Regions from separate parts of the Bradyrhizobium sp. 157 genome, predicted to be linked through region 1. Evidence: predicted binding sites of a transcription regulator. Region 1 holds the regulator's gene; the other holds the start of a gene.
The links. The regulator PhoB, encoded in region 1, activates phosphate uptake and scavenging genes when phosphate is short. The targets are predictions, from matches to a motif close to TGTCATNNANCTGTCAT.
Positions count from the first base shown of each region.

Region 2: phnC (phosphonate ABC transporter ATP-binding protein) is a predicted target of PhoB. The motif match lies at 2,770-2,786, and genes of this name have one in related genera.

Region 1 is NZ_JADPKF010000077.1:133,198-137,326, forward strand. Features, by position in the region: gene IVA95_RS20150 (aspartate aminotransferase family protein) at 1-601, opposite strand, end outside; gene IVA95_RS20155 (GcrA family cell cycle regulator) at 1,096-1,605, shown strand; gene phoB (phosphate regulon transcriptional regulator PhoB) at 1,780-2,484, opposite strand; gene phoU (phosphate signaling complex protein PhoU) at 2,495-3,211, opposite strand; gene pstB (phosphate ABC transporter ATP-binding protein PstB) at 3,223-4,044, opposite strand; gene pstA (phosphate ABC transporter permease PstA) at 4,041-4,129, opposite strand, start outside.
Region 2 is NZ_JADPKF010000015.1:64,043-68,171, forward strand. Features, by position in the region: gene IVA95_RS02975 (tripartite tricarboxylate transporter permease) at 1-141, shown strand, start outside; gene IVA95_RS02980 (DUF1045 domain-containing protein) at 154-843, opposite strand; gene IVA95_RS02985 (alpha-D-ribose 1-methylphosphonate 5-triphosphate diphosphatase) at 864-2,057, opposite strand; gene IVA95_RS02990 (DapH/DapD/GlmU-related protein) at 2,054-2,716, opposite strand; gene phnC (phosphonate ABC transporter ATP-binding protein) at 2,899-3,714, shown strand; gene phnD (phosphonate ABC transporter substrate-binding protein) at 3,790-4,129, shown strand, end outside.

The DNA of each region.
Region 1 (4,129 bases):
AGAAAGACTGCGGCGCCGAGCGCACGCCGCCCTCGCCCTGCACCGGCTCGATCAGGATGCCCGCGGTCTGCGGGCCGATCGCTTTCTTGACCGCTTCGAGATCGCCATGCGGCACCTGGTCGAAACCGTCCATCGGCGGCCCAAAGCCTTCGAGATATTTCGCGGAGCCGGTGGCCGCGAGCGTGCCCAACGTGCGGCCGTGGAACGCGCCCTCGAAGGTGATGAGGCGATAGCGTTCTGGATGGCCCTTGGAGAATTGATAGCGGCGCACGACCTTGATCACGCCTTCCATCGCCTCCGCGCCGGAATTGCAGAAGAACACCAGGTCGGCAAAGCTCTGCTCGCAGAGCCGCGCGGCCAGCTTCTCGCCATCGGGCGACTTGAACAGGTTCGACATGTGCCAGAGCTTCGTCGACTGTTCCTGCAACGCCTTGATCAGGTGCGGATGGCAGTGACCGAGCGCATTCACCGCGACGCCTGAGGTGAAGTCGAGATAACGCTCGCCATTGGTGGCGGTCAGCCAGCAGCCTTCGCCGCGTTCGAAGCCGAGATCGACCCTGGCGAAGACGGGGAGCAGATGCGACGTGGCGCTATTGGTCATGGCAATCACTGAGGTTTGAGACCTGCCTTTGAGACCTGCCGCGGGCGTGCATTGGCGCGAACGCGGCAACAGCCGGTCTTGCGAAAACGAAACGTGCCGCCTCTTAAGGGCGGCACGTGAGAGGCATTCTATGTGGGCGGGGAGCGCTGTCAACACGCCACGGAACGGCTTTTCCTGCAGTGCAAGGGGCTGAAATCCGTAGGATTGCGGTGTGGTGGAAAACACGCAGTGAAATGCCTAGATGTCAGAACATGTGGACGCTCGGGCCCGGACTCTTGCGCCGGAGTCACGCCATATTGTAGCGTTTGGGCTGTCGGATACGACATCTCGTGCGGCAGTTCTGATCCCTGGAGTCCTTTTGTGCAGGCGTAAACGTTCGGGCGCGGTTAGCGCGCCCGGCGAGGGCTAAGGGATTCTGACCGCAGGGATTTTTGAGACGATGACATCGCCAGCGCCGCCCCGATTGGCCGGCGCGATGCGAAGGGAAGATTACGATGACGGTTTTGACCTGGTCCGACGATCGCGTCGAGCAGCTTAAGAAGCTCTGGGAAGCCGGATTGTCGGCAAGCCAGATCGCCGCGGAACTCGGAAATGTGACACGAAACGCCGTAATCGGCAAAGTGCACCGGCTGGGTCTCTCCGGCCGTGCCAAGAGCCCCTCCTCGGCCGCCCCGCGGCAGCGCAAGGCACGTCCCGCCCAGCCGATGATGCGCGTGTCGCGCCCGGTCTCGCGCGGCAATACCGCGCTCGCGCACGCCTTCGAAGTCGAGATGGAGCCGGATCCGATCGCCTTCGACAATGTCGTGCCGATGAGCCAGCGGCTGTCGCTGCTCGAACTGAACGAGGCGACCTGCCACTGGCCGGTCGGCGATCCCTCAAGCCCGGAATTCTTCTTCTGCGGCGGCAAAGCGCTCACTGGCCTGCCTTATTGCGCCCACCACTCGCGCATCGCCTACCAGCCCGCCGCCGACCGCCGCCGTCAGCAGCCGAAGCAGACAAGGTAAGTCGCGGTTCGTCGTAGCCCGGATGGAGCGAAGCGAAATCCGGGCTACGCGTTCCACTGTCATTGCGAGCGTAGCGAAGCAATCCATACTTGCTTTGCCGCACGATGGATTGCTTCGCTTCGCTCGCAATGACGATGAGAGAGTCCCCGCTTTCGCGCGGACAACGATGGAGCCTTACGGCTCCACCTTCGCAAATCGGTCATCCAGCGCGTAACCGGCGCCGCGGACGGTGCGGATCGGGTCCTGCTCGCGGCCGGGGTTGAGCAGCTTGCGCAAGCGGCCGATGTGGACGTCGACGGTGCGCTCGTCGATGTAGATGTCGCGGCCCCAGACGCTGTCGAGCAACTGCTCGCGGCTGAAGACGCGGCCGGGATGCTCCAGGAAAAATTCCAGCAGGCGATACTCGGTCGGACCGAGATCGATCTGACGGCCCGAGCGCGCGACGCGGCGTTTTTCGCGATCGAGTTCGATGTCGCCATAGGTCAGCACAGTGGCGAGCCGCTCGGGGCTTGCCCGCCGCAACAGGCCCTTCACCCGCGCCAGCAGTTCCGGAACCGAGAACGGCTTGACGATGTAGTCGTCGGCGCCGGTCGCAAGCCCGCGCACGCGCTCGCTCTCCTCGCCGCGCGCCGTCAGCATGATGATCGGCAATTGCTTGGTTTCCGGCCGGGCGCGCAGGCGGCGGCACAGCTCGATGCCGGAGAGCCCCGGCAGCATCCAGTCAAGCACGACGAGATCGGGCACGCGCTCTTTCAGCCGCGTATCCGCATCGTCGCCGCGTCCGACGGTTTCGACCTCATAGCCTTCAGCGTCGAGGTTGTAGCGCAACAGCGTGGTCAGCGCTTCCTCATCCTCGACCACCATAATGCGCGCGCTCATCTCGTATCCCTCAGCTATTCGGAACCGCGGTGGCAAAGGTCGTCATGTCGCCCTTCGGGCGCTTGTCGAGCATCTGCTGACCCTCGATCATGTAGAACACGGTTTCGGCGATGTTGGTGGCGTGATCGCCGATCCGTTCGATGTTCTTGGCGCAGAACATCAGATGGATGCAGAACGAGATGTTGCGCGGATCTTCCATCATATAGGTCAGGAGTTCGCGGAACAGCGAGGTGCAGATGGCGTCGACTTCCTCGTCGCCCTTCCACACCGCCATCGCCGCCGGCAGATCGTGCGCGGCATAGGCGTCCAGCACCGACTTGACCTGCGATTGTACCAGGTCGGTCATGTGTTCGAGGCCGCGCATCAGCTTCAGCGGCTGGAAATCGTTCTCCAGCGCCGCGACACGCTTGCCCATGTTCTTGGCGAGGTCGCCGATCCGTTCCAGATCGGTGGCAACCCGCATCGAGCCGACGATTTCGCGCAAATCGATCGCCATCGGCTGACGGCGGGCGATGGTCAGCACCGCGCGCTCCTCGATCAGATGCTGCAGGCGGTCGATCTCGACGTCGGTGGCGACGACGTGCTTGCCGAGCGCGACGTCGCGGCGGACCAGCGCGTCGACGGATTCGGTGATCATGCGCTCAGCCAGGCCGCCCATCTCGGCAACAAGGCGCGTCAATTCCTGAAGGTCGCTGTCGAATGCCTTGGCGGTGTGCTCAGAAGCCATCTGTTATCTCCTTAACCAAACCGCCCCGTGATGTAGTCCTGGGTACGTCGATCGCGCGGCGAGGTGAAAATCTTGTTGGTATCGTCGAATTCGATCAGCTCGCCGAGATACATGAAGGCGGTCTTGTCCGAGACGCGCGCCGCCTGCTGCATATTATGGGTGACGATGGCGATGGTGTAGTCCTCCGCCAGTTCCTGAATCAGTTCCTCGATCTTGGCGGTCGAGATCGGATCGAGCGCCGAGCAGGGCTCGTCAAACAGGATCACCTCGGGCCTGACCGCAACGGTGCGCGCGATGCATAGCCGCTGCTGCTGACCGCCGGACAGCGAGAGGCCACTGGCGTTCAACTTGTCCTTGACCTCGTTCCATAGCGCGCCGCCGCGCAGCGCCTTCTCGACCCGGCCGTCCATCTCGGACTTCGAGATCTTCTCATAGAGACGGATGCCGAAGGCGATATTCTCGTAGATCGTCATCGGGAACGGCGTCGGCTTTTGGAACACCATGCCGACGCGGGCCCGCAGCAGATTGAGGTCGAGCTTCGGGTCGAGGACGTTGGTCTGGTCGAGCAAGAGCTGACCGGTGGCGCGCTGACCCGGATAGAGATCATACATCCGGTTGAATATCCGCAGCAACGTGGATTTGCCGCAGCCGGACGGGCCGATGAAGGCGGTGACGCGATGGGTGCCGAGCGTGAGATTGATGTCCTTCAGCGCGTGGTGCTCGCCATAGTAGAAGTTCAGGCCGCGGGCGGTCACCTTGGGTGCGGCCTCCGGCAGCGCCACCTGCGGAACTGGGCCGCTCGCGTTACTCACGGATACGGAGAGTTCGGTCATTTGGATATCCTCTCGGCGCCAAGAATGCGCGCGCCAATGTTTAGGGCCAATACGGTGAGCGTGATCAACAGGGCACCGGCCCAGG
Region 2 (4,129 bases), on a different contig from region 1:
ATGTTGATCGCTGACGGCGATTTCACCGTGTTTCTGTCGCGGCCGATCAGCGCGGTTGTCCTCGCAGTCGTCGCCGCCTTGTTGCTGGCAATGCTTTCGCCGGCAATTCTGAGAACGCGTAAGGAGGCGCTCGCGGAATGAGTGATGGGGGCGTCAGTCGCGCAATTGCCATCGGCCGATGACCCGAAACCGCGAATTCGCATTGTCTTGACGGCACAAGGCGATGGCGTCGATCGCGAGCGGCCCGACGCCCGTCGCCGCAAACTTGCTGCGTAGCGTTGCCACAATCGGCTCGCGCCGTTCGGCGGGAAGCCGCCCCGTCAATGTCATGTGGAAACGAAATTCTTCGAAGACGTAAGGGTAGCCCCAGCGGTCGAGATAGTCGCGTTGGCGTGGCGTTAGCGCGTCCGGATTTCGCCGCGCGCGATCTTCCGCACCAAGTGGAGTGCGGAGTGAATCGAATGCCCTGGTCGCCTGGGCGGCAAGCAGGTCGAGATCTGCCGACGGTTCGGCGGGAATTACCGCAATGAAACCGCTGATCGAATCGATGACCGGTTGGATCACCGGCACTGGCCGGGCCAGATCGGCGAATAATTCGCATGCCGCAGCAAGCTGCGCCTCGGCCTTGCCGTCGGCCAGCACCATCGGCGCCTTCAGCGTAGCGTGAAATCCGTATTTACGCGGATCCCGCGTCAGTTCGCGCCAGTCGGAGGGGAGCCCATCCGGAAAGGGCAGGTCTTCGCCGCTGTAAGCGTCATAGCCGAGCAGCGAGGCGCCGAACCGGTCGAGCGTGCTGTCGGGCGCGGCGGTGTAATAGATCGCGTAACGGGGGTAATTTGCCATTGCGCCAGAATAGGGCTGCCTCACGCGGCTGCAACCGCCTTGCGTGGTGTTGCTGACGAACGGACGAGGCGGTTTGCCTCCGTCAGATGCACGAGACGTCCCGCGGCAATGACCGCGACGATGCGCGGGCGCAATGGCAACGTGTCATCGATAAGAATGATGTCGGCACGCTGCCCCACAGCGAGCATGCCGCGATCGGCGAGGCCGGCGGCGCGCGCCGGTGCCGCCGAGATTAATTTCCATGCCGCGGGCAGTGGCAGAACGGCGTCGGTCGCAAGCCGGAACGCTGCCAGTAGCGGCGCCGGATAATAATAGTCCGACGCCAGCACCGAACACAGGCTCTTGGCGATCATGTCGGATGCCCTGGTCCAGCCGGTATGGCTGCCGCCCCGCACCACGTTGGGCGCGCCGAACACGATGAAGTCGCCGGCCTCGGCAGCGTCGCGGGCGGTTTCCTCGTTGACCGGAAATTCGGCGATGGCAACGCCCTGTGCTCGAAACGCTTGCCGCATCGCCGGGCTTTCATCGTCATGCGAGAGCATCCGGATGTTTGCCGCCCGCGCCGCCTGCGCCAGCCGGGCGATCGAAGCCGGCACGTCGTGGCCGCGGGAGACCACGCTTTCCACCAGCCGATCGAACGCCTCATTGCTGAGACCCGTGCGCTCGACCATTCGGCTGCGCCTTTGCGGCTTGGCAAGGCTAGCGACCGTCGAGTCCATATGGTCGTTGAAGGCGAACAGGTCGACGCGTCCTTCCGATAGCCAGTCGATGATTTCGCTTTCCGCGTCGAGATTGTAGGTCTCGTGCCGCAGATGAAAGCGGGTGTCGGCGGCGAGCTGCGGCCTCATCTGCTCAATCGCCTCCAGCAAGCGCCTGGCATTGTCGGCGCTGCGCAGGCCGGGCTCCCACGACCAGGTCGTGGCATGATAGACGGTCGTGATCCCATTGCTGATCGCCTGCCGGTCGCTGTCAACAAGCGCCACATCGATCGGGAAATCGACCCCGGGCCGCGGCATCATCTGCCGCTCGAAGGCATCGCCATGCAGATCGACGATGCCCGGCAGCACCAGCAAGCCGCCTGCATCGATACTGGACGAACCATGGCTGCTATTCGTACCGACGGCGACGATCTCGCGGCCGGCGATCCGCAGCGTGGTTTCGGCAATCTCATCGCCGAGCAGGGCACGGCCACCTTCGATGAACAGTTCGGTCACGATGCAGCACTCTGGTTGAAACGGGGGCGGTCCGATGCGGCGGCTTCGTACTTTTCGAGAAAGCCCTCTACATCGAGCTTGCGGAAATCTGGCAGTGCGCGGCGCAACGTCTCATGGTCCCAATTCCACCACGCAAGCTCCGCAAGCCGCCCGGCAATGGATTCCGGAAAACGCCGCTTGATCGGCCGTGCCGGGGCGCCTGCAACGATCGTATAGGCGGGGACATCCTTGGTCACGATGGCGCCGGCCGCGATCACCGCGCCGGTGCCGATCGAGCGGCCAGGCAGAATGACCGCACCATGGCCGATCCAGACGTCATGGCCGATATGGACGTGATGCTTACGGCGCCACGCAAAAAACTCGGCATCGTCGCTCTCGCCCGGAAAATAACTGCTGGCGCGATAGGTGAAATGTGCCTGCGAGGCTCGGTGCATCGGATGATTGCCAGGATTGATCCGTGTCATCGCAGCGATCGAACAGAATTTCCCGATTGTTGTGTAGGTGATCTGTGCATCGTTTACGACGTAGGAATAATCGGACATCGTGACCTCGAGCAGAATGGTCCGGGCGCCGACCTCGGTATAGGCGCCAAGCTGGCAGTCGCGCACTGACGCGGTGGGGTCGACGGTCGGTTCAGTGGAAAGCGTGTTGCCAGCCATCGGTAGGTCCGTCGGCAGTTGCAGGAAGGTCCTGCTCCTCTTCGATGCGCTTGATGACAGTATCATGACGTATGCATGACGCCGCACGGCTGTGGACGAACGCCGCACCGCAGCACTCGTTGTCACACAACTGTAAGATCGAGCCGGTAGCGATGCTCCACGATAGGACTCTGGAGCGCTGCATGCTGGTTGTGGAAGGTCTGACGTGCCGTTTCGGCACCAAAGCTGCGGTGGATAATGCGTCATTCTCGATCGCGCCGGGCAGTTTTGTCGGCGTGATCGGCCGCTCCGGTGCCGGCAAGTCCACGCTGCTTCGGATGATCAACCGCCTCGCCGAACCTTCCGAAGGGCGCATCCTCTTTGAAGGCGTCGACGTGACGGCGCTGCGCGGCAAGGATTTGCGGCAGTGGCGTGCGCGCTCGGCGATGATCTTTCAGCAGTTCAATCTGGTCGGCCGCCTCGATGTCCTGACCAACGTGTTGATGGGAAGACTTTCAACGGTGCCGACATGGCGGTCGCTGGCGCAGTTGTGGCCCGAACATGATAAGGCCATTGCGATGTCGGCGCTCGAGCAATTCGATATGGCGTCGATTGCGGCGCAGCGCGCGGATCAGCTCTCGGGCGGTCAGCAGCAGCGCGTCGCGATTGCGCGTGCACTGGTGCAGGAGCCCGACATCATCCTTGCCGACGAACCGATCGCTTCACTCGATCCCCGCAACACCCGGATCGTGATGGACGCGCTGCTGCGCATCAACAAGCACTTCGGGATAACGGTGGTGTGCAATCTGCATTCGCTGGATCTGGCGCGCAGCTACTGCGACCGCCTGATCGGCATGTCGGCAGGTCGCGTTGTGTTCGACGGCGCACCGGCGATGCTGACCGATCATATCGCGCGCGAGCTCTACGATCTCGAGGCGGACGAGGTGATGGACGCGGCGCGAGAGCATGTGCCGGTCCGTGCTCCGATTCCCGCGCTCGGTACGGTTGCCGCAGCCTGAGCCTTTGCGTCTGAAAACCAGGAGCTGCGCGGCATCTAGATCCGCTGGCTTCATCACTGCGAAACAGGAGACGTCATGATAGACCGTCGTATGATTTTCGCCGCTGCAGCGGCATTGGCGTTCTCGGCCTCGGCTGCCACGGCTCAGGACTGGAAGGCAAAATATCCTGAATTGGTGTTCGCAAAGGTTCCCGATGAGAATGCCTCGGGCACAACCAACCGATGGACGCCTCTGACGGAGTATCTGTCCCGCGAGCTCGGCACCAAAGTCACACTGCGGATCGCCAACGATTACGCCGCTGTTATCGAAGGCCAGCGGGCAGGCAACATCCACATCGCGATGTACGGTCCCTCGGCCTACGCGCGCGCTTATATCATCGGTGCTAAGGTCGAGCCGTTCGCGATCGAAGTGAATG